3 regions of the Gordonia sp. NPDC127522 genome follow, and region 3 is predicted to be linked to each of the others. Evidence: predicted binding sites of a transcription regulator. Region 3 holds the regulator's gene; each other region holds the start of a gene.

Region 1 (10,530 bases), on a different contig from region 3:
CGGCGGTGCGTCGGCCAGTGGGAATCGCAGGTTGCGCCAGGTCGGGGTCTCGCCGATGTCGATCGGGAACATCCGGCCGAGCGCGCTCACCCGCCCGTCGGCCTCCACGCGGCCGAACTGCATCGTGACCTTCTGGCCGGCGTGCACGACCCCGATGCCGTCGACCGCCTCGACCGATCCGGCGACCGCCATCGTCAGCAGCGGTGTGTCGTCGGAACGTTCGGGCAGCCGGTACCAGTCCGAGGTCAGCGAGCCGGTGCCCGACGGCGAGCCGTAGCTGCCCAGGACGGGGGTCTCGGCGGGGTTCAGGCCGAACGGCAGACGCACCGTCGACCCGTTGACGCCTCGTGCACCCTGACCGCCTTCGGTGCCGCCCTGCGCGGACGAGCTGTCGCCGGATTCGTCTGAGCCGGCGCCGGTCTGGGCGCTGTTCTGCGCGCCGGAGGTGGTCGACGACTCGGTGTCCTCGGTGGCGTCGACGGACAGGCGATCGGGTACGCCGTTCGGGGAGAAGCCCGTCGTGTCCGGTCCGGCCAGCGCCGCGGCGATGCCGGGGGCGGGCCGACCGTCGACGGCCGCGGGCTGCAGCAGTCCGGCGGTCGGATCGGCTTCGACGAGGACGTCGTTGGCCAGCCCGCACGAGTTCCCGGTGAGAGCGCGCGCGTTGGACTTCATCCACGACCACGAATCACGTTGCTCGTAGGCGCCTTTCGCGAACGAGGCGACCATGAACAGCACCATCAGCCCGGAGATGACCGGCAGCGGCGAGAACTTGAGCTTCGAATACCACTTGTCGGCTCCGCGCGTACGGGTCTGGTCGTCGACGAAGTCGTCGCGGAAGTGGAACCACAGGCCGGCAAGTGCGGTGGCGACCGCGGCGGCGAGGATGAACCAGGCGATGTTGATGCCGCCCGCCGTGGGTGGGCGATCCCACCACGGGACGCCGTAGCTGCCGACGAACCACCAGCCGTTGGTGCCGGCGAACGAGATCCCCGTGATCGCGAGCACCGCGGCGGCGAAGAAGCTGCGATTGCGTCGCGACCGCAGCACGGCCGGCGCCATCATGGCGCCCGCCGCGGCGGCGAGGCCCGCGGCGATGCCCGCGTACACACCGAAGTGGTGGGTCCACTTGGTCGGCGTGAAGGCGATGAAGAACATCGTGCCGAGGGTGACGGCAACCAGTCGCCAGATCGGTGCGCGCGCAATGCCGTTGGGATGCTCCCGCCGAAGTAGGCGGAGCAATACGACGAACAGGCACAGGATCATCGCCAGCACGCCGAAGCGTCGTGCGAGTGTGCCGTCGGCGGTCGGCAGGATCAGGTAGTAGTACCGGATCGGTTCCTGCCACCACTCCAGCGTCGGGCCGACGTCGGAGGCGACCTTGTTTCCCGCGATGAGCGGCGCGAGCGGCTGATCGGCGAAGATCTGGAACAGCACTGCGGTGCCGGCCGCCAGGATGGGCGCGAGCATCGGCAGCAGGCCGTCCCGGGACCGGCGCGACACCAGGGTCTTCACGATCGGTCGGATCCCGGCCAGCAGTGCGGCGACCGCCATCAGACCGCCGGGCGCGAGCGCGAGGGTGAAGGCGGCGGTGACCACCGCGACGGCATAGGGGAGCAGTCGGCGGGTCGCGATCGCGCGTTCCACGCAGCACCAGGTGAGCAGAGCGCCGACGGCCTCGGCCGGTTCCGGACGCAGACCGTTGTTGAACGGCAACCAGATCGCGAGGAAGACGAACGCGGCCGACCACACCGCCGGCGTGCTGTGCCGCACCGCGCGGCCCAGGCGCGGGATCACCTCTCGGCTGATGAGCCACCAGCCCAGCAACCCGAGGAGGAAGGCCGGCAGTCGCATGAACGGTGCCGCGACGCTCACGTCCGTCATGGCCGAGATGACCTGGAAGTGCCAGCCGAACGGGTCCTGCGGCACACCGAAGTAGCGGAAGTAGTTGTCGGCGTACCCGGCGTCTCCGGTGATCCGGCCGACGATGAAGTTGTAGCCGTCGTCGGAGGTGTTGGCGCCCGCGAACCACCAGAAGGCGAGAATCGCGAACACCGCGACATCGGGCGGCCGGATGGTGAACCAGCCCGACGGCAGGAAACGCTTGTGGCTGCGGCCGTCCCGACGGTCCAGGATGCCGAGCGCGATCAGCGAGACGATCGTCATCAGGACGCCGAGCACGATCGCGGTGAGCTTCAGCAGGGTCGGGGTGCTGACGTAGCGGGTGTCGATGGTGGCGCGCAGCGACAGCCCGTCACGAGAGACATCGGCGGGCAGATCGCTGTAGACGCCGACGATCTGGGGACGCATCTCGTGGTCGGCCAGCGCGAAGCCGTGCGCGGCGCCGGAGTCCGCGGCCGGTTCGGGCAGGCCGTCGAATCGTCCGCTCACTCCCTCGCCGTCGGCCCGGAACACGATGCGACAGTTCGGATTCGATTGCGCGGCCGCTCGATCGGTGTTCAGCAGCGCGACGTTGCGGTCGGTGAGGGTCAGTGCGTCGGACGTCGCCCGGACGAAGAGCCCGCGGGCGCCGGCGTCCTGGCCGCCTTCGGGGATCGTCGACAGCAGTACTCCGCCCTGGTCGGGCAGGCGGGTGGCGAGTGAACATGGCACCGACGTCTCCATGTCGATCGGCACGAAGGAGACCAGCGGGGCCGCGACATCGGAGACGTCGCCGCCCTGCGGCCACTGCAGTTCGGCGGTCGACTGGTTCACCGGCAACAGCGGGGTGAGGATCGCCAGCAGGAATCCGAGCAGACCGGTGACGGTCGCGACGATCTTCGGGTTGACCGTGGTCGCCAGACGGGACGTACGAGGCGTACGGGACTCACTCATCGGATTGGGGCTCCACCCTGATCGAGCCGGCTCGTGACCAGCCCCATTGCGTCGTCTGTGCCGTGTCGATCCGCGCATCCGGTGCGTCGGACACGAGCGGGGTCAGCTTCTCCAGTGCGCCCCAGTCGCGCACCCAGTCGTCCTGCAGGTACGTCGAGACCGCCGACGCGGACGTGGTGGCCTCCGAGATCCCCAGCAACCCGCCGTCCACGCCGGCCTGCCACGTCTTGGACTGGGAATTGGTCAGCGGATAGTCACCCAGGATGCGCCACTGCGGGACCTGGGCGACGCCGTGGGACACACCCATCGGCCGCTGGCACGGGAAGTGCGACGCCACCCCGAAGTCGATGAGGGTGGGTGCCGTCGAGCCGACGACCGCCTGCAGCGTCTGCAACTGCGGCGCGCGCGGCGGGGTGATCCCGATGAACTGCTTTTCGCCGAGGTTGTTGTCCTGCAGCGACAATCGCATCACGGTCGCACGCGGCGGGGCGGCCGACATCGGTATGCGCATGTTGCGCCAGGGCATGTTCAGGATCACGGGACCGGGGTCGATGGGCAGGATGTCGGGGCCGACCTGTTCGAAGTTCCCGTCCGCACCCGGGCGGCCGAACTGCACCACCATCTTCTGCCCGAAGTTGCGTACGCCGAAGGTGTCGATGGTCGAGACGGCGCCCGCGGTGCTGAACACCAGCAGCGGCGACGCGGCGCGGTCGGCGGGCAGGTCGTACCACCCGGTCGTGAGGCGCGCCTCGCCCGGATATCCGTAGCTGCCCAGGACCGGCGTGGTGGCGGGGTCGAGCCCGTACGGCAACTTGGCGGTGGAACCGTTCACGGTTTCCGGTCCGCGCCCGCCGGTGGTCCCGGCGCCCAGCCCGCCGGTGATCGCGAACGGGCGGGCCATACTCGCCGACACGTTCATCTGACCGGGGCGCTGGCTACCCGGCTCGGGCTGGAGGTCGTCGGGGATCCCGTTCGGCGAGAAGCCGACCGGGTTGTCGCCGCGCAGTGCCTGCGTCGTGGTGGCGCCGCCGGCCGGGGTCAGCATGCCGGCGTTGGGGTCGAGTTCGACGAGGACATCGTCGGCGAGGCCACAGCTGTTGCCGCGCAGCGTGTTCAGGTTCTCGGCGAGTGCAGTCGACGCCGGGTACCGGGTCACCGCTGCTTTGGCGAACAGCAGCAACTCGACGATCACCAGCAGACCGGCGATCACCGCCAGTGGTGAGGAGGCGAGAAAGAGCCGTCGGCGATCGGCTCGGGTCTCGCCGGGGCCGGTGTCGGCATGTGCGAGGCCCCGATTGGTCACGTAGTCCAGCCGCAGGTGCTGCCAGACCGCGACCGCGGCCGCGAGCACGGCGAGGATGAGGAACAGCGTCGACGCCTGGTAGCCGGCGATGACGGGCGCACGGTCGAACCAGGAGATGCCGTATTCGTAGAGGAACGGCCACGAGTTGTAACCGGCCATCGCGGCGGCCATCGCGAACAACAGTCCGGAGACGAAGACCGTGAGGTTTCGCGCCGAGCGGGCCGCCGACTGGGCCACGGCGACGGTGGCCGCCGCCGCGATCGCCGCCGCCAGCCCGGCGAGCACGCCGAACTGGATGGTCCACTTGGTGGGCGTGAACGCGAACAGGAGGAGGGTGACCCCGACGGCGCCGATGAGACGCCAGACGGGACCCGGGTCTACTCCGCGAATCCTCGTGCGCCGCAACATGACCGCGACCGTGACGAACAGGCCGGCGAGCAGCAGGAGCAGTGGTACGCGACGGGTGAGGGCGCCGTCGTCGGTCACGACCGAGATGAAGTAGTACCGCAGGAACTCCTGGTGCCAGGAGATGACCGGCCCGACCGAGTAGCGCAGCTTGATCGCTTCGAGGACGGTGGCCAGGGTTTGATCGCGGAACACCACGATCAGGACCAGCATGCCGGCGGCGGCGATCGGCGCGAGGAGGGCGAGTGTTGCCGCCCAGCGGGATCCGTCCATCCGGTTCCGTCGATCGATGAGGATGTGCAGCAGTGAGCGGGCTGCCACCAGCAGGATGGCCACGCCGACGACGCCGTGCGGGGCGAGCGCCAGGGTGAAGCCCGCGACGAGGGCGGCCAGTGCTGCCGGCAGGAGCCGCCGGGTCGCGATGGCGTATTCCGCTGCCCACCAGGTCAGCAGCGAACCGAGGACGATGATCCCCTCGCTGCGCAGGCCGCTGCAGAACGGCAACCAGAACGCGGTGAACGTCAGGGCGCCCGCCCAGATCGCCCACGAACTGCGCCGCACCGCGGGGCCGAGGCGTGGCAGCAGCACCCGGCTCAGGACGAACCATGACACGAGCCCGGCGACGAGTTGCGGGATGTGCATCCACAGCACCGACGGCGAGACCGACGACCACGCCGCGAGGAAGCTGTAGTACCAGTCGAACGGTGCTTCGGGGATGCCGTAGAAGCGGTAGTAGTTGGCGAGGTAGCCGAAACCGTCGGCGGTACGGCCCATGTTGAGGATGTAACCGTCGTCGGGTGAACCGGCCCCGAGGACGCTCCAGACCAGCAGGATTGCGGTGACGACCAGGTCGCTGGCCCGGGGTTTCAGTGAATGCCACCACGAGCGGGTGCGCGCGCCGATCCGCCGGTGGTACCCGCCGATGCGGTCGAGCAGTCCCAGCGCGACGACGGCGACGAGTACCGACAGCGCGGCGAGCACCATCACGATGATCTTGAGGATCGAAGGGGACGACTCGTACCGGTTGTCGATGGCCACCTGCACGCGCAGGCCGTCAGCAGCGGCGGTGCGTGCCTGCGCCGGGCTCAGGTTGCTGAAGATACCGTCGACCTGCGGGCGCCGGTCCGGCGGCAGGGTCGTCGACTCGCCGAGCCCGAGGAACTGCGCACCCGGGCCGGTGGGGGCGGAGAAGACGCGCAGTTCCGAGCATCGGCTCAGGTCGGCGCGGGACGCGGTCGCAGCGAGACTGTTCCGGAAGGTCACGGTGACCGCGGCGTCGGTGGCGGTGACCCACAGCGACGACGACTTCGAGCGCGGCGCATTGGTCGGCATCGTGGCGAGGACCACGCCGTTCGGTGCCGACGCCAGCGTCGCGCACGGGAAGCTCGCGTCGAGGGTCTGCGGGGTCTGCGCGATGAGCGGCGCCATCACCGACGAGGTGTCGGCGTTCAGGTCCTGCCCGGCCGGCCACTCGAAACCGGCGTCGACGGCCTTGACCGGAAGCAGTGGGATGAGGGCACACAGCACGACGCCGGCGATCCCCGCCACGATCGCGATCCACCGGGCGGTGCCCGCGGAAATCCTGGTCCCTTGTCCCGACGATGCCGGCCCCGACGAGGACGGTTCGACGGAATCCTCAGGCGAGGTCGGGGCTGTCACAGGCACGGTGCCTCATCGTAAGCGACGTCCCCCGGGGTACCTAGGGCACACCCCGCGGCTCTGAAGGTTGAGGTGCGTGAACGTCGGTACCCCTGCTCCCTGATCCGAAAGAACGACACAACCATTGCTCCCTGAGGTGCGAGGAGCGCAAGCCGCCGGGCCGAGCAAGCGAAGAAGGAGCGCGTCGAGGTCGACGAGCCACACCCATTCTCACTGCCACGAAGGGTTTGGCGACGCATCTCACGAAGACCCTTCGTGACGGCCTCCGCAGGCTCCGGCCTCCTCAGGGAGCAGTGGTTGGTCCGCTCCGAGCACAGCGAGTTCTTTCGGTCCACGACGGCCGTAAGGCCGGAGCTTGCGGAGGCGACCCCCTGCTCCCTGAGGAGTGTCCGGAGCTTGCGGAGGGCGAGGCCAGCCCCGGTTTCCTGAGGAGCGGCCGGAGCTTGCGGAGGGCGAGGCCAGCCCCGGTTCCCTGAGGAGCGGCCGGAGCTTGCGGAGGGCGCGTCACGAAGGGTCCCGCACTGCAAAGACCGCACAGTTCTCGCCCGCGGGCGGACACTACCAGCAACCACCGACAATCGACGGTGGCGACCCTGCGTAGCAAAAATCCTGTCGGACAACGTATTTCGAGCTGCCGACCGCCGGTCTTTCGTGTACACTCGAACGTACATTCGCAGCAACGGTTCTCGGGGGAGGTGACCATGCCTGACGAGTCCGCGACGCCGCAACCGCGTGCCGTCGAATTGGCGACCGAGCTTCACGCGATCCTCGACGAAATGCAGTCGGTGGATCTGTCGCCGTGTACCGATGCCGAACTCGCTGAGGTGGCCGCGGAGACCGAACGCGCCATCGCGCGGTTGACCGTCGCCGGTGACCGGCAGATCGATCAGGTCGAGACTCGTGATCTGCCCCGCAAGGCCGGCTGCCGCACCCTCATGCAATTCATGACCCACCGGCTACGAGTCTCGAACCCGATGCGCCGCCGTAAGCAAATGGACGCCACCACCCACCGAACCAGCCTCGGCGGCGAACTCCTCCCACCCGAACACCCCTGCCTCGCCGAGGCTTTCGCACACGGCAAGGTCGGCACCGCCCACGTCCAAGCCGCCCTCGACGTCCTCGACCGCATCCCCGGCACCATCGACCACGACATCAAGGTCGCCGCCGAACGACAGATGGCCGAGATCGCCACCGACCACACCCCTGCCGAGATCACCCAACTCGGCGCGCGGCTGCTCGCACACCTCGATCCCGACGGCACACTGTCCGACGACACCGACCAGAAACGACGCCGCGGCCTGTGGATCGGCCGACAACGAGCCGATGGCACCGCCAAGATCTCCGGCACGCTGACCCCCGCACTTGCCGCCCGGCTGACGATGATGTTCGCCGTGTGGGGCAAACCCGGGCTCAACAACCCCGACGACCCCGCCTCGCCCAGCGGGCCGGCCGGTGCCGCCGACCCCGACGCCCTGGCCACCGCCGCCGACCGCGACGGCCGCACCCTCGCCCAGACCAATCACGACGCGCTCGACGCCGCACTGGCCGCGGGTTTCGCCGACGGTGCACTCGGCACGTCGCACCGCGGGCTGCCCGTGCAGCTGATCATCAAAGCCGACCTCGCCGACCTGGTCCGCGAAGCCGGACTCGCCACCACCGCCACCGGAACCCTGCTCCCCATCAAGGACGTCATCAGATTCGCCGGTGAGGTCCAGCCGTGGTTGGCGATCTTCAAAGACCACACCGCCGTCCCCCTGCACTTCGGGCGCGGCAAACGGCTCGCCACCCGCGAACAACGACTCGTGTCCTTCGCCCGACCCGACGGTGAAGTGTGCTCGGCTCCCGGGTGTGATCAGCCCGCCACCCACGTCGAACTCCATCACGCCCAGAAGGATTGGGCCAAGGGCGGTCTCACCGACATCGACGACCTCGCCCCCGCCTGCCAGCGGCATAACCGCATGGTCGGTGACCAGCCCGGCCAATACACCACCCGCATCGCCCGATCCGGCCCCGACGAAGGCCGCTGCCTCTGGCGACTCAACGCCGAACCCGGCGCGCCACCCAACCCCGAACACCTCAACCGCCGACCCGACATACCCCGGCGGTTCGCAGAACATCTCAACACCGTGCGCAACGAGATCCACGGACCTGCCACCAGGTCCGGCGATGAGTCGCGCCCGAACCGGTCGCGCCCCGACGCCGTCGGCTACGGCGACCGCGGCCTCCGTCTCGAACTCGCCTACCGAGAACTCGTCCATCCGCGAACACCGCCGGAGCACCTCACCACCCCACCGCTGACCCCGGTCGAAGCAGCACTCGCACGCATACTCGCTGACCATCGGTGACGGCAAAGCAAGCTCGCCGGGCCGACCGCTACCAAGACGAGCGGACCGTCAGTGCGCGAATCGTCAGCGCGCCGTCGAACCGTCAGTGCCGCAGCGGCGCGGGACTCCACAGTCCGCTCCGCGTGGCGGTGCCGGTCTCGATCTCAGCAAGCGTGCCGACGTCGCCGTACGGTTCGTAGCGTTCGAGGGCGCCCCAGTCGCGTCCGATGTCGGCCATCAGATAGGTAGGTAGCGCCGTCGCCTGCTGGGAGACCTCGAGCCAGCCGAGCGGACCGCCGCCGAAGCGGTTCTGCCACGCCGACACCGCGGCTGCCAGATCCGAGCCCGGCTTGATGCGCCACCTCGGGATCTCCGCGACCCCGACGTCGTGGGTGAACGGGCGCTGGCACGGGAACGCCAGACCCGAGGTCCAGTCGATGTGGACCGGATCGGTGCTGCCGACGACGTCCTGCAGGGTGTCCATCTGCGGGATGCGCGGCGGGGTGAGCACGATGAACCGGTCCTCGGCGAGGTTGTCGTCGGTCGCGACGATCCGCACGGCGGTGGTGTCGGACGGCAACTCGTCGGTGTTGTAGCGCAGGTTGCGCCACGACGGCCGTGGACCGGGATCGATCAGCTCGGTGTCGCCGGCGGCCTCGAGGTCCGCATCGCGGGTGTCGGGACCGATCGGGTCCGCGGTGTACTCGAGCATCACGTTCGGGTTGTCGTACTCACCGGCCACCGACATCGTGAGCAGCGGACGGTCACGCCAATCCGGCGGTAGCGCGTACCACCCGGAGGTGAGGCGGGCCGGGACCTGGTCGAGCTTGGAGTAGCTGCCCATGACCGGCGTCGAGGCGGGATCGAGGAAGAACGGGAGAGCCGCGGTGCTGCCGTTGATCCCGGGTTCGGCGATCTCACCGCCGCCGGTACCGCCGGGGTTGGAGTTGACGATGTCGGGGGACTGCCAGACGTCGCCGGACAGGACACCCAGCGACCCCTCGCTGGCCGTCGACTCGAGTGCTGTCGGCACACCGTTGGGGAAGAATCCCGAGGTGGACGGCGCGCTGCCCGGTGCGGGCGGTGGTCCGCCGAGAGGGTTGGGCAGCGTCGGGTCGACCGGGCGGAGCATGTCGCGGTCGGGGTCGGACTCCACCCAGACCTTGTCGGCCATCCCGCACGGGTTGCCGGCGACAGCGGCGAAGTTGGACCGGGGTACCGAGTACGACGAGCTCTGGTGGATTCCGGCGAAGATCGCGGTGACGATCTGGAAGACGACCACCGCCATCGCCAGATAGGCCAGCGGGGCGGCCGCCATCGAGACGACCAGTCGTCGGTACCACCGCTGATGCGCGGCGTCGGCGCCGGTGGATTCCTCGACGTGCGGATCGGTCCCGGTGAACGGCTCGCGGAAATGGAACCACAGCGCTACCAGCAGCAGGGCGAGTGCGGCGTAGAGCAGCACGCTGCCGAGCATGATGCCACCGATCCTGACCTGCTCGACGCCCCACGGCATGCCCCACGCGGAGTAGTAGTAGTACGAGTTCGGCGCGGTGAAGGCGAGACCGCCGATGAACAGGACGAGCGCGCAGAACAGGGTGCGGTTTCGCCTCGAGTGCATGGACTGCTGGCTTGCGGCGATGGCCGCGATCGCGGCCAGGGCGGCCGCGATACCGGCGAAGACGCCGAAGTGGTGGGTCCACTTGGTGGGCGTGAACATGAGGAACACCAGCGATGCGAAGGTGATCGCGACGATGCGGCGGGTCGGGCCGATGGCGGTGCCGGGGATGCGGTTCTTGCGGACCAGCACCGCCGCCGAGACGACCAGGCCCAGGATCATGGCCAGTACCGCGAACCGCCGGGCGATGGAACCGTCGGCGGAGAAGGCGAAGAGCGCCGAGTAGCGACCGATCTCGTTGTACCAACTCATCGACGGCCCGAGCGCCGACTTCATGCTCGACGCCTCGACGAACGACCGCAGGGTCAGGTTCGAGAACACGACGA
Region 2 (10,530 bases), on a different contig from region 3:
GTCGGAGCGATCCTCAAGGTGCATCCGAGCAACTTCCGGGTCGAGGGTTTCACCAGCGAGACCTCGCTGTCCGAGTTGCGCGACCTCGCCCGGGCGCACGGCGTGCCCGTCGTCGCCGACATCGGCAGCGGACTCCTGCAGCCCGACCCGCTGCTGCCCGACGAACCCGACGCCGCCACGTCACTCGAATCCGGTGCCGACCTCGTCATCGCCAGCGGCGACAAGCTCCTGGGCGGACCGCAGGCCGGACTTCTCCTCGGCGATGCGGCGCTGGTTCAGCGCCTCGCGAAACACCCTCTCGCACGGGCGGTTCGCGCGGACAAGCTGGCACTGGCCGCGATGGAGGCGACCGTGGGCGGCCCACGACCTCCCGTCTGGGAGTACCTCCACGCCGATTCCGACAGACTTCGCATGCGTACCGAATCCGTCGGCGCGGCAGTCGGATTCCCGGTCGTCGCCCATGACGGACGGGTGGGTGGCGGTGGCGCACCCGGCGTGCCGCTGCCCGGGTGGGCGGTGCGGCTCCCGGTCGCGACGGCCGCTCGTCTACGCCTCGGCGATCCGGCAGTCCTGCCCCGCGTTCACGACGATGCCTGTCTCGTGGACCTGCGCTGCGTTCCCGAGGCCGACGACGCGCAGGTACTCGCCGCGATCCGACAGGCTCTGGACGCGTCGTGAAGTCGTGCTCGTGAAGTACGTGGTGGCCACCGCCGGACACGTGGACCACGGGAAGTCCACACTGGTGCGTGCTCTGACCGGGATCGAGCCGGACCGATGGGAAGAGGAACGACGCCGCGGGCTGACGATCGACCTCGGCTTCGCCTGGACCACACTGCCTTCCGGTGCCGACGTGGCCTTCGTCGACGTCCCCGGCCACGAGCGGTTCATCCCGAACATGCTGGCCGGCCTGGGCCCGGCGCCCGTCGTCCTGTTCGTCGTCGCCGCGGACGAGGGATGGAGCGCCCAGTCCGACGACCATCGTGACGCCGTCGCCGGCCTCGGCATCGAGTACGGCCTACTGGTCATCACCCGAGCCGACCGGGCCTCGCCCGACCGCGTTCGCGAAGTGATCGATCTGTCGCGTGATCACCTCAGCCGCACAGGCCTTGCCGATGCGCCGGCGGTCGTGACATCGGCGACCGACGGCTCCGGTATCGACGAATTGCGCACCCGGCTCGACGCCGTCCTGGCCCGGACATCACCGCCGCCGACCGCGGGTCGTGTCCGGTTCTGGATCGACCGGGTCTTCACCCGAACCGGCGCCGGCACCGTCGTCACCGGCACCCTGGCCGCCGGGACCGTCGCGGTCGGCGACACCCTGGACCTGGTCACGGTTGACGGCCGCCGACGACTCGATGTCCGTGGACTGCAGAGCGAGGGTGCGACTCTCACCACCGCCGGCCCGGTCAGCCGAGTCGCGATCAATCTGCGCGGCGCCGGCGTCGACGACGTCTCGCGTGGCGACGCACTCGTGACGCCCGGAGCCTGGCACACCTCCGCAGTCGCCGATGTCCGGCGCGTGAGCGGCATGTCCTTCGAGGAGGCACCGGAACACCTCGTCGCGCACATCGGCACAGCGGCGCTACCGGTCCGGTTGCGCCCCTTCGACGGTGACCACGCGCGCGTGACGCTCGCGCGCGCCATGCCGATGTCACGGGGCGATCGGCTGGTCCTGCGCGATCCCGGCCGACGTATCGTCGGCGGCGGCGTCGTGTTGCACCCCGATCCCCCGGCACTGACCCGGCGCGGCGACGCAACACGACGCGCGGCCTCGCTGGCGGCCATGTCCGACGGCGCCGGGGCCGCCGAAGAAGTGCATCGGCGCGGCGCGATGCGCGTCACCGATCTGGCTCGCCTGGGCCTCGTCGACGACGCCGAGCCCACTCCCCACGGCGTACGAGTGATCGGCGAATGGTGGGTCGCCGAATCCTCCCTCGCGGCATGGGCCGAGCGTCTCCGCGCCGCCGTTGTCGATCTCCACGACCGAGATCCATTGTCGGCGGGGCTCTCCGCGTCCGGCGTACCTGCCCTGCTCGGCCTTCCGGACACGACGCTGCTGGCGACCGTAGTCTCGGACGCTGGGCTGTCGTCGTCCGACGGGCATCTGGCCGTTCCGGGTCACAAGCCCTCCCTGGGTGATGCAGACGACGCGGTCAGCGCACTGGAGCGCCGGCTCACCGACCACCCGTTCCGTGCACCCGAGGCCGATGACCTCACCGCACTCGGCCTGGGCGCCCGAGAGCTCGCCGCCGCCGAACGCACGGGCCGAATTCTCCGTTTGCGCGACGGCGTCGTGCTGTTGCCGACTGCCCCCGCCCTGGCGATGCGCACCCTCGCCTCGCTCGATCAGCCGTTCACCACCAGCACCGCCCGCCAAGCGCTCGGAACCACTCGGCGCGTGGTGATTCCGCTACTGGAGCACCTCGACGGCCGTCATTGGACCCGCCGCCTCGACGCCGGGCATCGCGAGGTCGTGCGCTGAGCCACGGGCGGTGGCCCTGTCGGACAGGTCGCCGCGTGAATCCAGGGAAGAGCTTCCGTCCGAGGCCCCTACCACACGACACCGACAAGTCGACATCAGCGAATAGCATTGCACAGCAGTATGTTTGGCCTTGTCATACGTCTGGATTGGTGTACACTCGAACCTACATTCGCAACACCGGTTTTCGGGGGAGGTGACCGTCATGCCCAGCACCACACCACTCGCCGACCACGGCGCGCCCGTGTCCCGCGCGGCCGAACTCGTCGCCGAACTACACGCGAACCTCGACGAACTACAGACCGTCGACTTGTCCTCGTGCACCGACGAAGAACTGATCGAAGTCACTTCTGCCACCGAACGCGCCATCGCGCGACTCACCGTTGCCGGTGACCGGCAGATCGATCAGGCCGTCGCCCGCGACCTGCCCCGCAAAGCGGGCTGCCGCACCCTCATGCAATTCATGACCCACCGGCTACGAGTCTCGAACCCGATGCGCCGCCGTAAGCAAATGGACGCCACCGCCCACCGCACCAGCCTCGGCGGCGAGGTCCTCCCACCCGAACACCCCTGCCTCGCTGAAGCTTTCGCACAAGGCGCGGTCGGTACCGCACACGTACAGGCCGCCCTCGACGTCCTCGACCGCATCCCGGCCGCCGTCGACCACGATGTGAAGGTCGCCGCCGAACGACAGATGGCCGACATCGCCGAAGCACACACCCCCGCCGACATCACCCAACTCGGTGCCCGCCTGCTCGCACACCTCGACCCCGACGGCACCCTGACCGACGACACCGACCAGAAACGACGCCGCGGCCTGTGGATCGGCCGACAACGAGCCGACGGCACCGCCAAAATCTCCGGCACACTGACCCCCGCACTCGCCGCCCGGCTGACCATGATGTTCGCCGTGTGGGGCAAACCCGGACTCAACAACCCCGACGACCCACAGTCGCCCCAAGGGCCGGCCGGCACCGCCGACCCCGACGCCCTGGCCTCGGCAGCCGACCGCGACGGCCGCACCCTCGCCCAGACCAATCACGACGCCCTCGACGCCGCACTGGCCGCCGGCTTCGCCGACGGAACACTGGGAACCTCGCACCGCGGACTACCCGTCCAACTGATCATCAAAGCCGACCTCAACGACCTGATCCGCGAAGCCGGACTGGCGACTACCGCCACCGGCACCCTGCTCCCCATCCCCGACCTCATCGCCATGGCCGCCGACATCCAGCCATGGCTGGCGATCTTCAAAGACGCCACCACCGTCCCGCTGTACTTCGGGCGGGGCAGACGCCTCGCCACCCGCGAACAACGACTCGTCTCCTTCGCCCGCCCCGACGGGGAAGTGTGCTCGGCACCCGGCTGCGACCAACCCGCCACCCACGTCGAACTCCATCACGCCCACAAGGACTGGGCCAAGGGCGGTCTCACCGACATCGACGACCTCGCACCCGCCTGTCCACGCCACAACCGCATGGTCGGCGACCAACCCGGCCAATACACCACCCGGGTGGTCCGCGACGGACCCGACGAAGGCCGCTGCGCCTGGCGACTCAACGCCGAACCCGGCGCGCCACCCAACCCCGAACACCTCAACCGCCGACCCGACATACCCCGGCGGTTCGCAGAACATCTGAACACCGTGCGCAACGAGATCCACGGACCGACCACCCGAGGGTTTGGCAGGCGCGGTCGCCGGACCCTTCGTGACGCGCCCTCCGCAAGCTCCGGGCACTCCTCAGGGAGCAGGGGGCCCGGCGATCAAGCGCGCCGATCGTGGTTGACAACCAGCCACGTCATCGACTACCGGCCACCACGACCCGGACCACGCACACCCCGGCCCTCCCTCGTCGAAGCGCACCTCATGGAGTTACTCGCCACCTGGTGAGGGTCCGCCTGCTCGTCCGCAGTGGTCAGCGCGTGAGGACCACCTTGCCGATCGCCCCTCCGGATTCGGAAACCTGGTGCGCTGTACGAAGATTGTCGATTGTGAAGCCAGCCAGTTCGCGGTTGACAGTGCTGCGAATCTTGCCGGCGTCGACGAGTTCGGCGACCCGGCCGAGGATCTGGTGTTGCGAGTCGTCTTCCGGTGCGAACAACGGCTTGGAGAACATCAACTCCCAGTGCCAGCTCTGGCTCTTGTCTTTCAGCGGGAGGGTATCGAGACCTTCCGGTTCGTCGATGGCGACGACCTGACCGTGTACGCCCATGATGTCGGCATAGGACTCGACATTCCCGTCCGAGTGGGGTGAGAAGATGTAATCCACTCCGCCCGGGGCGCACGACCGCACGTCCTCGCGCAGGCGTCTCGGGTCGACGACGTGGTGGGCCCCGAGCCCTCGCGCCCATTCCTGCGACTCAGGCCGTGAGGCGGTTGCGATCACGGTGAGATCAGTCAGGGTCCGGACCAACTGTATGACCATCGAGCCGACGCCCCCGGCACCCGCCACCACGACGATCGTTCCCGAGTCCGCGGAATCGACCCGCAGCTTCTCGAACAACGACTCCCAGGCAGTGATCGTGGTCAACGGCAGTGCGGCAGCCGCGCCGAAGTCGAGGGACGACGGTTTGCGTCCGACGATCCGCTCATCGACCAGGTGGAACTCGGCATTCGTTCCCGGCCGATCGATCGAACCGGCGTAGTAGACCTCGTCCCCAACGGCAAACCTCGACACCTCGTCGCCGATCCCGACGACAATTCCCGCCGCGTCGAATCCCAGAACCCTCGGGGGATCGGAGTCACGCAGGCCTGCACGCACTTTGGTGTCCACCGGGTTGACCGAGACCGCGCGGACCTCGACGAGGAGATCGTGCGGACGGGGGGTCGGCACCGGCATTGTCGTCTCGGCGAACGCGCTCGGGTCCTCGACGGAGTCCGCGGCGGCCACAACCAGGGCTGTCATCTCTCGGGTCATGGCGCTAAGGTATCTCGACGACCCCAGTTACCCACAAGGTGTCCTAGTATCCTTCGGAAAGCATAGAGGTTGACGCCATGTCGCTGCAGTCCCATCGCGGAGACGCCTACTCTGCATCGTGTCCCTGCCGAGGGATGCTCGATCTTCTCGCCGACAAGTGGAGCGCCCTCGTCATCGGCGCCCTACGCGATCGACCGATGCGGTTCGGAGAGCTCCGCGTGCGGCTGGACGGGATCAGCCCCAAAGTCCTCACGGCGACTCTGCGTCGGTTGGAGACAGCCGGGATGCTCACCCGTACCGTCTATCCGGCGGTCCCGCTGCACGTCGAATACGAACTGACGGAACTCGGGCTGGACGCCGCCGGGCCGCTGGACGCATTGCGCCTGTGGGTAGAGGACAACCTCGACCGCTTCCCACATCCGTAGCCGACGCAGACAAAGGGACCCATCCCGAAGGATGGGTCCCTTGTCATTCACTTGTCATTCACGAACTCAGCCGAGTACCAACGATTCGCCGTCAGCACTGACGTTGACCGGCACCACGTCCCCGTCGCGGATGTCTCCGGCGAGCAGTTGCTTGGCGAGCTGGTCACCGATGGCCTGCTGCACCAGCCGGCGCAGCGGGCGAGCACCGTACAGCGGGTCGAATCCGCGTGCGCCCAGCCATTCCTTGGCCTTGGTCGACACCTCGAGGTCGAGGCGACGCTGCGCCAGGCGCTTCTTGAGCTGGCCGAGCTGGATGTCGACGATCGACACCAGTTCCTCCGGGCTCAGGGCGTCGAAGATCACCACGTCGTCGAGACGGTTGATGAACTCTGGCTTGAACGCCGACCGCACCGCCATCATCACGTGATCCTTGTCGCCACCCGCACCGAGGTTCGAGGTGAGGATCAGGATGGTGTTGCGGAAGTCCACCGTCCGGCCCTGGCCGTCGGTCAGGCGACCTTCGTCCAGCACCTGCAGCAGCACGTCGAACACGTCCGGGTGGGCCTTCTCGATCTCGTCGAACAGGACCACCGTGTACGGACGACGCCGCACCGCCTCGGTCAGCTGACCGCCGGCCTCGTACCCGACGTAGCCGGGCGGAGCACCGACGAGCCGTGCCACGCTGTGCTTCTCGCCGTACTCGCTCATGTCGATGCGGACCATCGCCCGCTCGTCGTCGAACAGGAACTCGGCAAGCGCCTTGGCGAGTTCGGTCTTGCCGACGCCGGTGGGGCCGAGGAACATGAACGAGCCGAGCGGCCGGTTCGGGTCCGCGACGCCCGCGCGGGCACGACGCACCGCGTCGGACACCGCCTGCACCGCGTCCTTCTGGCCGATGACCCGTTGTCCCAGTTCCTCTTCCATGCGCAGCAGCTTGGCGGTCTCGCCTTCGAGCATGCGTCCGGCCGGGATTCCGGTCCACGCCGACACGACCTGGGCCACGTCGTCGGGTCCGACCTCCTCCTGCAGCATCACATCCTGAGACGGATCCGTGCCGGTCTTCTCGATCGCGGCCTCGAGTTCCTTCTCCAGTCCGGGGACGCGACCGTACCGCAGCTCGGCGGCGCGTCCGAGATCACCGTCGCGCTCCGCGCGATCAGCCTCGCCGCGAAGCCTTTCCAGCTCCTCCTTGAGGTCTCGGACCGCGTCGATCGCGGTCTTCTCCGACTGCCACCGGGCGGAGAGCTCGTTGAGCTTCTCCTTCTGGTCGGCGAGTTCGGCGCGCAGCTTCTCGAGCCGCTCCTTCGACGCCGCGTCGGTCTCCTTCTGCAAGGCGACCTCCTCGACTTCGAGACGGCGGACGATCCGCTCGACCTCGTCGATCTCGACGGGGCGCGAGTCGATCTCCATCCGCAACCGCGACGCGGCCTCGTCGACAAGGTCGATGGCCTTGTCCGGCAGGAACCGCGAGGTGATGTAGCGATCGGAAAGCGATGCGGCAGCGACCAATGCGGAGTCGGTGATGCGCACGCCGTGGTGCACCTCGTACCGGTCCTTGAGGCCGCGGAGGATACCGATGGCGTCTTCGACCGACGGCTCGCCGACGTACACCTGCTGGAAGCGACGCTCGAGAGCGGCGTCCTTCTCGATGTACTTGCGGTACTCCTCGAGGGTTGTGGCACCGACCAGCCGCAGCTCACCACGGGCGAGCATCGGCTTGATCATGTTGCCGGCGTCCATCGCGGAATCGCCTGTCGCACCGGCTCCGACGATCGTGTGCAGCTCGTCGATGAAGGTGATGACCTGTCCGGCCGAACCCTTGATCTCGTCGAGCACGGCCTTGAGCCGCTCCTCGAACTCGCCGCGGTACTTCGCACCGGCGACCATCGAACCCATGTCGAGGGAGATGACGGTCTTGTTGCGCAACGACTCCGGCACGTCGCCGGCGACGATGCGCTGGGCGAGGCCTTCGACGATGGCGGTCTTGCCGACGCCGGGCTCACCGATGAGGACCGGGTTGTTCTTGGTCCGCCGGCTGAGCACCTGCACGACGCGCCGGATCTCGGTGTCGCGACCGATGACCGGGTCGAGCTTGCCTTCGCGGGCGGCCGCGGTCAGGTCGGTCGAGTACTTCTCGAGAGCCTGGTAGGTCGATTCGGGGTCCTCGGAGGTGACCCGTGCGCTGCCGCGCACGGCGACGAAGGCCTCGCGCAGAGCCTGCGGAGTCGCACCGAGGTTGTGCAGCAGTTTGGCGACGTCGGAGTCACCGGTCGCCAGGCCGACGACGACGTGCTCGGTCGAGACGTACTCGTCGTCGAGTTCACCGGCCAGCTGCTGGGCTGCGGTGACGGCCGCGATCGATTCGCGGGATAGTTGAGGCGTCGAGCTGGCGCCGGACACCGTCGGCATGCGATCGACCAATGCCTGGGCCTGCGCACGAACGCTCGACGGGTCCACGCCCACTGCCTTGAGCAGCGGCGACGCGATGCCGTCGGACTGATCGAGCAGTGCCACGAGGATGTGGGCCGGTCGCACGTCGGGGTTGCCAGCACTGGCCGCCGCCTGCACAGCAGAACTCAATGCTTGCTGCGTCTTGGTGGTGGGGGTGAAGCTGTCCACTCGCGTGCACCTTTCTCTTAAGTCCAACAGGCTCAAGTATGAGCCATACGCGGTCTACAACGCCAACAGAGTTGAGTGCATTCCGCTCATGTCTGATGTTTTTGTGACATAGCCCACTCGCATCAGGATGTCGGAGGTTGGCGATCCGCCGCCCTCACAGCCGTCCAGGCTCGGGACCCGGCGCCACAGCCCCGACGGAACGCGACAAGAAGAAGCGGCGCGCCCAACGTAAGCGCAAACACGACTCCGGCAGTGGCAACCACTCCAACGTGGTATCGCTCTTCGGCACCGCAAGGCGACACGTTGCTCCCGAATCATTCAAGTCGTGGCTCCGCGATGAAGTCTTCCCCGGCGACGAGGAAGCTGTCACCCACATCGGGGCGTACGCGTTCATCGTGCTCGACGCCGTCGGGCAGACGAACCCCGGTTTCGATCCGCTCACCTGGACCACCGACGACGTCGACACCATGGTGTCGATGCTCAGCCACATCGAGTCGAACCAGCAGCAGGACGCCAAAGCGCTCGCCATCGCGATCGAGACGATGCGCCGCTACCTGGTCGAGACCGGCATGTGGCTCGGCACCGAAGCCGTATCGGGCTATGCGGCCGAGCAGTTTGCCCTTGTCTCCGGGCTCGAGTTGCGGACCACGAGAATCGAGGAGGTCGACGAGGCCACCGAACGCGCTGCCCTCATGGGCACACAGCCGGTCCGGCGGGTCACCGGACTGTTGGACTGGCTGGGTCCGCACCGCCCCACCACGCAGAGTCGGTGGCTGACACCGGCCGATGCCCGCGACCTCGCCCGCCGACTCGACATCGACTTCCCCGCTCACGTCAAGAGCATGAGCAACGTCGCGTCGTTACATGACCTGTGGGAGTTTGCCCAGGTCCTCGAGATCGTCGAAGTCAACACCTCGAGCGCACGTCCCGGGCGCGCGGCCCATCTGTGGCGGGAAGAGCCCCGGATCGACGTGCTGCGGGTGGGTCTCACCGCCTGGGTTCGGTCCGGCTTTCCTCGGGAATACAACCCCGACATCGACTTCTCGTCGTCGGTGATCGGCGTGGTCATAAGCGGACTCGGCGATTCACCGCTGAGTATCGTCGAGATCGACGCCTGGGTTCCCAAACTCGGACTCAGCGAGTTGCTCGTCGAGGCAATCCATCGTCGGCTCGAGTTGTACATCGACGAAGGCTGGCTGACGCTCGAGGGCGACAGGTACGTCGTTCCCGTCGCGTTACGCCCTGCCGTGGTGTCTGCGCTCCCCCTGCCAGGACCTTTCGCAGGACTAGATGTGGCCGGCGGCGCAGGATCCGCTGACATCCACAGTGCGGGATCGGTAACGGAATCCAGCACACATCCCGCACTCTGCACATCTGTTCGCGCAATATGGATTGGGTGACCACAGACAACTCCACCGGGCCGGTGACCTTCATCCTCTTCGGGTCGACCGGCGATCTCGCCAAGCGGATGGTCCTGCCATCGTTGTACGAACTCCACCGGCGAGACCTGCTCCCCGACGGATGGCAGCTCGTCGGCAACGGACGAGGCGACCGGACCGACGATGAATTCCGGCAACATGTGAAGGACGCGATCGAGGAATTCGGTCCGGACGGTTCGGTGTCATCGGACGAATGGGAAGCGTTCGCCGAGACCATCCGCTTCGCCGGCGGCGGGTTCACCGTCGACGACCCCGGCCGTCTGCCAGAGGTGATCGACGCGGCCCGTGACGCCGCCGGTGACGGTGCTCAACTGGTCCACTATCTGGCCCTCCCACCGACCACCTTCGTCGACTACACGAAAGCCATTGCCGCGCACGATCTCGCGGAGGGCTCTCGAGTGGTCTACGAGAAGCCGTTCGGTACGTCCCCCGACGGTTTCCAGGCCCTCGACGAGGCGGTCCACGAATCCCTGGACGAGAAGCAGATCTACCGGATCGACCACTTCCTGGGGAAGGAGAGCACCCAGAACCTGCACGTCCTCCGTTTCGCCAACGGGTTGTTCTCGGGGGTGTGGAACCGCGAACACGTGGCGGAAGTCCAGATCGACGTACCGGAGACCCTCGACATCGCCGACCGCGCCGCCTTCTAC
Region 3 (10,530 bases):
GGCACGGCGTCGTAGGGGAGTGCGAGGTCGTCGAGTGCGGCCCGCAGCGGGTCGCCCGGCCGCGCCGGGAGCAGTGCGCGGGTGGTCAGGCCGGCGGCCGCGACGACCCGGGCCACGTTGACGCCCTTGCCGCCCGGCTCGGTGCGGACCACGCCGGCGCGCTGCACCTCGCCGCGGGCGAGCGGTGCGCCGAGTTCGAGGGTGCGGTCGAGACTCGGGTTGGCGGTGACGGTGACGATCATGCGATCACGACCTCGACGCCACGCGCGGACAGGGCCGCCGAATAGGCCGGGTCGATCCCGGAGTCGGTGATGAGGACGTCGACGTCGTCGAGTCCGGCGAAGGAGGTGAGGTCCTCGCGGTCCATCTTCGAGCTGTCGGCGAGGACCACGACCCGTTGCGCGGCCGCGACCATCGCCGCCTTGACCGCGGCCTCGTCGGGGTCGGGTGTCGACAACCCGTGGGTCTCGCTCAGACCGTTCGTCCCGATGAAGGCGGTGGTCACGCGCAGTCGGCGAAGCGCGTCCACGGTCTCGACGCCCACGGTCGCCTGGGTGAGACCGCGTACGCGTCCGCCGAGGGCATGGAGACCGTCGGGATGGGTGCCCGCGAGCAGGCCGGCGATGGGCAGGCTGTTGGTGAACAGGGTGAGCCTCCGATCGGGAGCGGTCGCCTCGGCCGCGCGGTACGTGGTGGTGCCGGCGTCGAAGAGCACGGAACCGCCGTCGGGCGGCAGGAATCGGATGGCCGCCCGGCCGATCGCGGTCTTCTGCTCGATCTGGCTCGACTCCCGTTCGTCGATCCCGAGCTCGCCGAGGGTGCGCATGATCTCGGCGCGCACGGCGCCGCCGTGGACCCGCTGGAGATGTCCGGCGCGTTCCAGTACCGCGAGATCGCGTCGGACGGTCTCGCTGGTGACGTCGAATTTCTCGGCGAGCGCGGCCACGGATGCCCGCCCCGCGAGGCGCACCTCGTCGACGATCGCCTGTTGTCTCTCCTCGGCGTACACACCGCTCCGATCTCCGGTTTCGACCACCCCGCTTGTTGAGGCGTGTGGGATTGGATGTTGTAGTAATTGTGTTTACGCCTGTTTGTGTTGACAAGTCAAGCACTTTTTGTAACGGTGGTCACATCGATAGTCGAGTGAGAGGCAAGACGATGGCGCAGATCCTGACGGGAACCCCGGTGGTCGGCGGGTTGGCCCACGGTCCCGCGCTGTGGCCGGGCGAGCGGCCCGACCACTCGCCGGAGAAGCTCGGCGTCGGTGTGGAGATCGCCGAGGAACGGCGCGCCGACGAGGTCACGCGCTTCGCCACCGCGGCCGGCGCCGTCGCCGCGCGGCTGCGCACGCGCGCGTCGCAGAACACCGGGGTGACGGCCGAGGTGCTCGCCGCGACGGCGGGCCTGGCCGAGGACCGCGGCTGGATCGGTGCAGCGACCGCGCTCATCGGCAAGGGCGCCCCCGCCGAGGCCGCCGCCGTCGCGGCCACCGAACAGTTCGCGGCGGTGTTCACCAAACTCGGCGGACTGATGGCCGAGCGGGTCACCGATCTCAACGACGTGCGCGACCGGGTCCTCGCCGAACTGCTCGGCCTACCCGAACCCGGTGTGCCCACTCCGGAGGTGCCGTCGGTCCTGCTCGCCGACGACCTCGCGCCGGCCGACACCGCGGGCCTCGACCCCACGAGCACCATCGCCCTCGTCACCCGCCTCGGCGGACCGACCAGTCACACCGCGATCATCGCGCGCCAGTTGGGGATCCCGTGCGTGGTGGCGGTGGCCGATCTGGACGAGATCGAGCCCGGCACAACCGTTCTCGTCGACGGCAGCGCCGGGCGGATCGAGGTGGAGCCCGATGCGGAGGCGGCCCGGGCGCGTGTCGACGAGGATCGGCGCCATGCCGCACTCGTCGCCGGCTGGGCCGGCCCGGGGCAGACCGCCGACGGGGTGGCCGTGGCGGTGCTCGCCAACGTCGCCGACGGGTCGTCGGCACGCGCCGCGGCCGGGTACCCCGTCGAGGGCGTCGGGCTCTTCCGCACCGAACTCGCGTTCCTCGAGCGTGCCGACGAGCCGTCGGTGGACGAGCAGGCCGCGATCTACCGGGAGGTGCTCGATGCGTTCGACGGGCAGAAGGTGGTCATCCGCACCCTCGACGCCGGGTCCGACAAACCGCTCCGGTTCGTGACCCATCCCGACGAATCGAACCCAGCGCTCGGCGTGCGGGGCGATCGGATCGCGCTGGCGCACCCCGAGATCCGCGCGCATCAGCTCGACGCGATCGCGCAGGCCGCGTCGGGGTCGGCCGTCGCGCCGTGGGTCATGGCGCCGATGATCGCCTCGCCGGCGGAGGCGCGCACCTTCGCCGCCGAGGTCCGCGGCCGTGGTCTGGTCGCCGGCGTGATGATCGAGGTGCCCGCGGCGGCGATCCTGGCCGAAGCCGTCCTCGCCGAGGTGGACTTCGTGTCCATCGGCACCAACGATCTGACCCAGTACACGATGGCGGCCGACCGGATGTCGGCCGATCTCGCCGGACTGACCGACCCGTGGCAACCGGCCGTGTTGAGCCTCATCGCGGGTGTCGCGGCGGCGGGCGCACGTCAGGGAAAGCCGGCCGGGGTGTGCGGCGAGGCCGCCGCCGATCCGAACCTCGCCTGCGTGCTCGTCGGTCTCGGGGTCACCTCGCTGTCCAGCGCGCCTGCTGCTGCCGCGGCCGTGGGGGCCCGGCTCGGTGAGGTGTCCGCGCCGGACTGCCGGGCCGCCGCCGAGGCAGCCCTGGCCACCTCGGATCCCGCCGCGGCGCGCGAGGCTGCCGCGGCGGTGCTCGACGGTTCGGTCGGTGGAGAGGTCAGACTCGCCGCATCACGGTGACGACCTTGCCCAGGATGACGGCATCGTTGCCCGGGATCGGATCGAACAGTTCGTTGTGCGGCATGAGCCAGACGTTGGGGCCCTGACGCTTGAAGGTCTTCACGGTGGCCTCGCCGTCGATCATGGCCGCGACGATGTCGCCGTTGTCGGCGACGTTCTGCTGCCGGACCACGACCCAGTCGCCGTCGCAGATCGCGGCGTCGATCATCGACTCGCCGACGACGCGCAACAGGAAGAGCGATCCCTCGCCGACCAGCTCACGGGGCAGCGGGAAGACGTCCTCGACGGCCTCCTCGGCCAGGATCGGACCGCCGGCCGCGATACGGCCGAGCACCGGCACGAAGGTCGGCTCGGGCAGCTGGCCGGCCGACGGGGTGTCCGGCGACGGGGTGTCACTCGGGGCGATGTTGACCGCACGGGGACGGTTCGCGTCACGCTTGAGCAGCCCCTTGCGTTCCAGCGTCCGCAACTGATGGGCCACCGACGACGTCGAGGCCAGGCCGACCTCGTCGCCGATCTCCCGGATGCTCGGCGGATAACCGCGCTCGCGCACCGAGCGGCGGATCACCTCCAGGACCCCGGCCTGTCGCGGGGTGAGTGAGGCCTCGGCGGCGGCGGCGTCGAACGGGGCCTCGTCGTCGGCGCCCCGCGCTCGGCCGCGCCTATCGCCGGTGTCACTCATGTTCGGTTCCTCTCGTCTTCGGAACGTGCTGGTAGATGGCTTGCGCCGGGTCCGAGCCTAGCGGAGTGCGACCGGCACCTCAAACATTTGTTCGATGTGTCGCGAGACTTTGTCGGGACGCCGTGCTACAAATTCGAACATCAGTGCATCGAACATCTGATCGATGTTCGAACACCGACCGCCACACCCGCACGATCCCAGACACTCGAACACCGGAGGGCACCATGCGCACCGCCACTCTCGTCGCTCCCGTCCGCACCGACCGTCCCGACGCCGTCCGGCCCCCCGCCGATCGGGTCCGGACCCGCGCCCCGCTGTCCGACGGCGGCCGCCCGGTCGACAACCGGCCGGCCGGCACCCGGCCGCGGGGTGCGTCGCCGGTGGCCCCGCGGGTGGCCGGCACCCACTGTGGCTCTCCGGTCGGGGTGCGCGCGCGTGGCCCGGTCGGGCCCGACGCGGCGGTGTTCCGTCGTCGTCGCCGCGCCGCGGTCGCCGTCCTCGCCGGCGTCGGGCTGGCATTCGTCGTCTGGGTGTTCGGTGTCGTCGGCCAGAACTACTCGGACTCGCTGACCCCGTCCGCCGTGAGTTCCGAGGTCGTCCACGTGCGCTCGGGGGACTCGCTCAGCTCGATCGCCGGGCGGGTGGCACCCGAGATGCCGCGCGAGGTCGTGATCGACGAGATCGTCGCGATGAACGATCTGGGCTCGAGCGCGCTGCAGGTGGGCCAGCCCCTGCTCACCCCCCGGTACCGCTGAGGCCGGGCGGTATCCTCGATGTCACAGGGGCCGGCCGACAAGCGGCGGGGCGCACGCTTCGGGTGCGTTCCAGCGTCCCGCGACCTGCGTGAGGACACAATGCGCTGCCCCTTCTGCAAGAACGACGACACCAAGGTCATCGACTCGCGTGTCGCAGATGAAGGGCAGGCCATCCGCCGCCGTCGCTCCTGTGTGGAGTGCGGTCGCCGGTTCTCGACCGTGGAGAGCGCCGTGCTCGCGGTGGTCAAACGCAACGGCGTGACCGAACCGTTCAGCCGGGAGAAGGTCATGCGCGGCGTGCGGCGAGCCTGTCAGGGCCGCCACGTCGCCGAGGACGCGCTCGCGCAACTCGCCCAGCAGGTCGAGGACACCGTGCGCGCCAGTGGATCGGCCGAGATCCCCAGCAACGAGGTCGGACTCGCCATCCTGGGCCCGCTCCGCGATCTCGACGAGGTGGCGTATCTTCGCTTCGCCTCGGTGTACCGGTCGTTCGACTCGGTGGAGGACTTCCAGCGCGAGATCGACGACCTGAAGGCGGCCTCGGGTTCCGGGAGCGCGCTCGCCGAACCCGTGTCAGCCGAGTCGGTCCAGAGCTCGTAGGACCCGTTTCTCCGACACCGGGAACGCGGTACCGAGACGCTGGGCGAACAGCCCCACGCGCAACTCCTCGACGAGCCACTGCGCCTCGTCGTCGACCACCGCCCGCCGGTGCTCGGGTACCTGTTCGAGGCGCTGGGCCCACCGTTCGACGACGCGATCGACGGCGGCCACCCCGGCCTTATCGCGTGCTGCGGACGCGGGTAGTGCCTCCAGACGTGCGTGCGCGCCGTCGAGATAGCGCGGCAGATTCTCCAGGTGGCGTCGCGCGGTGGCCGCCACGAATCCGTCGAACACGAGGTGGGCGACCTGTTCGGCGACGTCGTCGGCAGCCAGCGAACCGGCGTGCCGGTCGATCGCCGCCCGCAGCGGGGCCATCCGTTTGAGGGCCGCGACGGCCAGCGAGAAGTAGTCCGGTGCGGCCGCGGCGACCCGTGGCCGGATCCGTTCGAGCAGCGCCGAGAAGGACTGTGGTGAGCGAACCGCGGCGAGTTCTGCGTCGTCGATGTCGGCGACGGTGTCCCGGATGGCCCGTCGGGTGCAGTCGGCGAGCAGTGCCTCGGTGGTCGAGTACGGGCTCTGGCTCAGGGCGAGTCGTTCGACCGGACTCAGCGAGCCGGCGATCCGCTTGTGCAGCGGAGGTATCGCGAGGTCGAGGAGGGCGACGATCCCGCGTCGCCCGAGGCGGTCTCGTGTCTCGGGGCTCGCCGCATCGACGACGACGACGCCCCGCGCGTGGCCCTTCGCATCGGAGACCACGTCGATCGTCGGGTACCGGGTCAGCCGCTGCCCCGCGACATCAACCATGGTCTGCTCGGCGAGCGAGCCGATCCCGTCGGCGGTCCAGGTCCGATACAGGGTGCGCGCCACCGTCTTCGGCGCCGCGGGCGTTCCGGTCTGCTGGAGTTCGGGCAACGAGTCGGCGCGGGCGACGATCCGTCCGGAGTCGTCGGCCACCGCGAAATGCATGCGCAGGTGCGGCGGTATCCGGTCGGTGTCGAAATCGGCTGCGGTCACCCGCATCCCGGTGATCGCCGAGAGCTCGCGCGCCAGCCCGGTGGTGAGCGGCTCCGTGCGCGGGGTGAGCCGGCCGAGTGCGAGTTCGGCGAACCGCTGCGCGGGTGACATGCTCTTGCGCAGCTGTTTCGGCAGCGACTTGACCAGTGCGGTGGCCAGTTCGGCGCGCATGCCCGGGACCGACCAGTCGAAGCCGGCCGGTCGGACATGGGGGAGCAGTGCCTGCGGGATCACGACGGTGACGCCGTCGTCGGGTGCGCCCGGTTCGAACCGGTAGCGCAGTTCGAGTCGGGTGTCGCCCTGCTGCCAGGCGCCGGGATAGTCCGTCGGCGCGACGTCGGTGCCTCCGGTGACGTCCTCGGGACGCAGATCCAGCAGATCGGGTTCGGCCCGGCGGGCCTTCTTCCACCAGGCGTCGAAGTGCCGGGCGGAGGTGACGTCGGCCGGTAGCCGCTGATCGTAGAACTCGAGGAGCTGGTCCTCGGTGATCACCAGACCCCGGGTGCGCGTGCGGTTCTCGACGTCCGAGGCGGCCTCGAGAAGCTTGCGATTGCGGTCGAAGAAGGCGTGCTGCGTCCGCCAATCGCCCTCGACGAGAGCGTGCCGGATGAACAGCTCCCGCGAGACCACCGGGTCGATGGGGCCGTAGTCGACGCGCCGGCGGGCGACGAGCGGGACCCCGTAGAGGGTCACGCGCTCGTAGGCCATCGCCGCTCCGCGTTTCGCCGACCAATGCGGCTCGCTGTGGGTGCGCTTCACCAGATCCCCGGCGAGTTTCTCGGCCCACAGCGGATCGATCCCGGCGACGGTGTGGGCGAACAGCCGCGACGTCTCGAGAATTTCGGCCGCCATGATGAAGGCGGGCGGCTTCTTGGCGAGCGGAGAGGCGGGGAAGATCATCAGCGTGGTGTTGCGCGCACCGGTGAACTCGCGGCCCTCGGTGTTGCGGGCGGCGATGTTGCTGAGCAACCCGGACAGGATGGATCGGTGGACGGCGTCGGCGTCGAGTTCGGTGGGCGCGACCGACCAGTCGAGGTCCTTGACGATCTCGGTCAGCTGCCGATGGAGGTCCTGCCACTCCCGGATGCGCAGGAAGTGGAGGTACTCCCGTTCGCACATACGTCGAAAGCGGCTGCCGGACAACTCCTTGCGCTGTTCGCCGAGGTACCGCCACAGCTCCACGTAGGACAGGAAGTCCGACTGCGGGACGACGAAGCGCCGGTGCTGGGCGTCGGCGGCCTCACGGTGCTCGGCCGGCCGTTCCCGGGGATCGGGGAGCGACATCGCGGCGGCGATCACCAGAAGGTGGTCGAGACAACCCAGTTCGTGTCCGGCGATGAGCATGCGGGCGACCCGGGGATCGACCGGGATCCGCGACATCGACCGGCCGATCGGGGTCAGTCGCGGGGGCCCGCCCTCGCGCGGGACGGTGATGGTGCCGAGTTCGGTGAGAACACCCATACCGTCGCGGATCGCGCGGTCGTCGGGCGGCTGGACGAACGGGAACTCGGCGATCTCGCCCAGTTTCAGCGAGGTCATCTGGAGGATGACCGCCGCGAGGTTGGTGCGCAGGATCTCCGGGTCGGTGAAGGCCGGCCGGGAGTCGAAGTCGTTCTCGCTGTAGAGACGGATGCAGACGCCCGGGGCGACACGACCGCATCGACCGGCCCGCTGCCGGGCACTGGCCTGTGAGACCGGTTCGATGGGAAGACGATTGACCTTGGTCCTGGTCGAGTACCGACTGATACGGGCGGTGCCGGTGTCGATGACGTAGCGGATGCCGGGCACGGTCACCGACGTCTCGGCGACGTTGGTCGCCAGCACGATCCGGCGTCCGTCGGAGGGGGAGAACACCTTCTGCTGCTCGGCGATCGACAGCCGCGCATAGAGCGGGACGATCTCGGCCGTCGGTCCTTTCCCGCCACCGGTTCGTCGACGCAGCGCGTCTGCGGTCTCCCGGATGTCCCGTTCGGTGGGCAGGAACACGAGGATGTCACCGCGGCCACCGGCCCACAGTTCGTCGACGGCGGCGTCGATGCCCTGGATCTGGTCGAGGTCGGCATGTTCGCCGCCGCCGGCGTCGTCCCCGTCGTCGGGGCGTTCCTGCAGGCTCAGCGGTCGGTACCGGATCTCGACCGGATAGGTGCGTCCGGATACCTCGATGACCGGGACCGAGGTCGTCGGCGTGCTGAAATGCCGTGCGAAGCGCGCCGGTTCGATCGTCGCCGAGGTGATGATCACCTTCAGATCGGGGCGTCGGGGCAGCAGGCGGCGCAGATAGCCGAGAATGAAATCGATGTTGAGGCTGCGCTCGTGGGCCTCGTCGATGATGAGGGTGTCGTAGCGGCGCAGCATGGGGTCGGTGGCGATCTCGCGCAGCAGGATGCCGTCGGTCATGACCCGGACGAGGGTGTCGGCGCCCGACCGGTCGGTGAACCGGACGGAATAGCCCACCGCGTCGCCGAGTTCGGTGTCGGTCTCGTCGGCGATGCGCTTGGCGACCGAGCTCGCGGCGATGCGCCGCGGCTGGGTGTGCCCGATCGACCCGCGGATGCCACGCCCGAGTTCGAGGCAGATCTTGGGGAGCTGGGTGGTCTTGCCCGAGCCGGTCTCGCCCGCGATGACCACGACCTGGTGGTTGCGGATCGCCTCGGCGATCTCGTCGCGTGCTGCGGAGACGGGCAGTTCGTCGGGGAAGCGCAGAATCGGCACGCTCGCCCGGCGCCGGTCGAGACGGGCGCGTGCCTTGTCGACATCGGCGACGAGCTGCCGCCGCTTCGCGGCGTCCGGGCGCGCGGCGAGCCGGTCGATGCGACGACGCAACCGGTCGGCGTCGACGAGGCCCACGTCGTCGAGTGCGCGAAGCAGATCCGAGCGGGAGATGTCCGGTGCAGCGGTGTCCGGTGGAGACGGGGACGGGTCAGGTGACGAGGACGGGGCCGACATGATCACTCCAGGATATGGGGAAGCGCCGATGCCGGTTCACCCCAGTGGCCGCGCGGGCCGCGTGGACCGGCATCATGGGGCCATGGCTGATGGTTCGAGCACTGGTACTGGATCGTTGTGGCACGGTTTCGCCGACATGGGTGCGGTGACCGCCAGCGGGCCGTTCGTCGTGACCAGGGGAGAGGGTGCGTGGATCTTCGACCGCGACGGCAACTCCTACCTGGATGCGACCGCCGGACTGTGGTTCACCAACGTCGGGCACGGCCGCACCGAGATCGCCGACGCCGTCGCGCGTCAGCTCGGCACCCTCGCGCACTACTCCAACTTCGGTGACTTCGCGAGCGACGTCACCCTGCAGCTCGCCGAGGAGCTCGGCGCCATCGCGCCGGTACCCGGATCGAAGATCTTCTTCACCTCCGGCGGCAGCGACTCCATCGACACCGCGGTCAAACTCGCCCGCCGCTACTGGGTGGAGCAGGGCCGCGAATCCAAGCGGGTCGTCGTCAGCCGCACCAAGGCCTATCACGGGATGCATGCCGCGGGTACCTCCCTGGCGGGCATCCCGCTCAACCACGACGGCTACGGCGAACTCATGCACGACGTCCAGAACGTCGATTGGGACGACGCGAAGAGCCTGCTCGGTCTCATCGAGCGCGTGGGCGCCGACAACATCGCCGCGTTCTTCTGCGAGCCCATCATCGGGGCCGGCGGCATCTATCTCCCGCCGGAGGGTTACCTGGCCGAGGTGCGGGGCATCTGCCGCGACCACGACATCCTCTTCGTCGTCGACGAGGTCGTCACCGGCTTCGGCCGCATCGGCGGCGAATCCTGGTTCGCCTCCGCACGATTCGGCCTCGAACCAGACATGATCACCACCGCCAAGGGGCTCACCTCGGGCTATGTCCCGATGGGCGCGGTGTTCATCGCACCGCGGATCGCCGAGCCGTTCTTCGCCGGCGGCGTCTGGTGGCGGCACGGGTACACCTACGGCGGCCACGCGGGCGCGGCGGCGGCGGCCCTCGCGAACCTCGAGATCATCCGGCGCGAGAACCTCCTCGTCGAGGCGACACGGCTCGAGGGCGACCTCGCCGCCGCGCTGTCGCCGCTCGCCGACCTCGACGCGGTCGCCGAGGTCCGGACCGGACTCGGCGCGGTCACCGCGGTACAGCTGGCCGATCCCGCGACCGCCCCGGCGACGGTGGTCAAGCTGCGCGAACACGGGGTGAGCACCCGAGCCGCAGGTCAAGGGGCGCTGCAGATCTCGCCTGCATTCGTGATGACGACCGCCGAGGTCGGCGAACTCGCCGACCGGATGCGCGCGGCGCTGAGCTGACGCCGCAGGCCATGCCTTGTCGTGGTCATCCCGACGATCCGGTGGTCATCGCCGGGCCGCCGTGATGGTCGCCATGTGTTCCTCGCCCCAGTCGCCCAGGGGTGCTAGTGCCCGGTCGAGCGCCGCGCCCTTGGGCGTCGGGCTGTAGACCACCCGGGGCGGTACCTACTTCTCGTCGGGTGGGTGCAGTTCACACCCACCTCTGGGTTAGTACCCTACAAAATAGTGGGTACTTGTCGCCGTCGGCTGTTCTGTCGACGATTGGCCCATGACGAAGAACAACGCAGAGGGTGCCCACGCCGCGGTGACGGTGATCGGTCTCGGGCCGATGG

The links. The regulator LexA, encoded in region 3, represses DNA repair genes until DNA is damaged. The targets are predictions, from matches to a motif close to CGAACANNTGTTCG.
Region 1: the regulator LexA is predicted to act here: its motif matches at 6,863-6,876, upstream of ACFVHY_RS14300 (DUF222 domain-containing protein).
Region 2: the regulator LexA is predicted to act here: its motif matches at 2,641-2,654, upstream of ACFVHY_RS16490 (DUF222 domain-containing protein).

What each region holds. Positions count from the first base shown of each region.
Region 1 is NZ_JBHXVK010000007.1:113,698-124,227, reverse strand. It holds gene ACFVHY_RS14310 (arabinosyltransferase domain-containing protein) at 1-2,835, opposite strand, end outside; gene ACFVHY_RS14305 (arabinosyltransferase domain-containing protein) at 2,828-6,208, opposite strand; gene ACFVHY_RS14300 (DUF222 domain-containing protein) at 6,904-8,547, shown strand; gene ACFVHY_RS14295 (arabinosyltransferase domain-containing protein) at 8,630-10,530, opposite strand, start outside.
Region 2 is NZ_JBHXVK010000010.1:101,187-111,716, forward strand. It holds gene selA (L-seryl-tRNA(Sec) selenium transferase) at 1-678, shown strand, start outside; gene selB (selenocysteine-specific translation elongation factor) at 689-2,482, shown strand; gene ACFVHY_RS16490 (DUF222 domain-containing protein) at 2,685-4,370, shown strand; gene ACFVHY_RS16495 (zinc-binding alcohol dehydrogenase family protein) at 4,396-5,397, opposite strand; gene ACFVHY_RS16500 (winged helix-turn-helix transcriptional regulator) at 5,475-5,822, shown strand; gene clpB (ATP-dependent chaperone ClpB) at 5,889-8,441, opposite strand; gene ACFVHY_RS16510 (hypothetical protein) at 8,579-9,841, shown strand; gene ACFVHY_RS16515 (glucose-6-phosphate dehydrogenase (NADP(+))) at 9,838-10,530, shown strand, end outside.
Region 3 is NZ_JBHXVK010000003.1:286,084-296,613, forward strand. It holds gene pfkB (1-phosphofructokinase) at 1-242, opposite strand, end outside; gene ACFVHY_RS08880 (DeoR/GlpR family DNA-binding transcription regulator) at 239-1,009, opposite strand; gene ACFVHY_RS08885 (phosphoenolpyruvate--protein phosphotransferase) at 1,159-2,868, shown strand; gene lexA (transcriptional repressor LexA) at 2,846-3,550, opposite strand; gene ACFVHY_RS08895 (LysM peptidoglycan-binding domain-containing protein) at 3,775-4,305, shown strand; gene nrdR (transcriptional regulator NrdR) at 4,405-4,905, shown strand; gene hrpA (ATP-dependent RNA helicase HrpA) at 4,879-8,865, opposite strand; gene ACFVHY_RS08910 (aspartate aminotransferase family protein) at 8,948-10,198, shown strand; gene ACFVHY_RS08915 (hypothetical protein) at 10,244-10,351, opposite strand.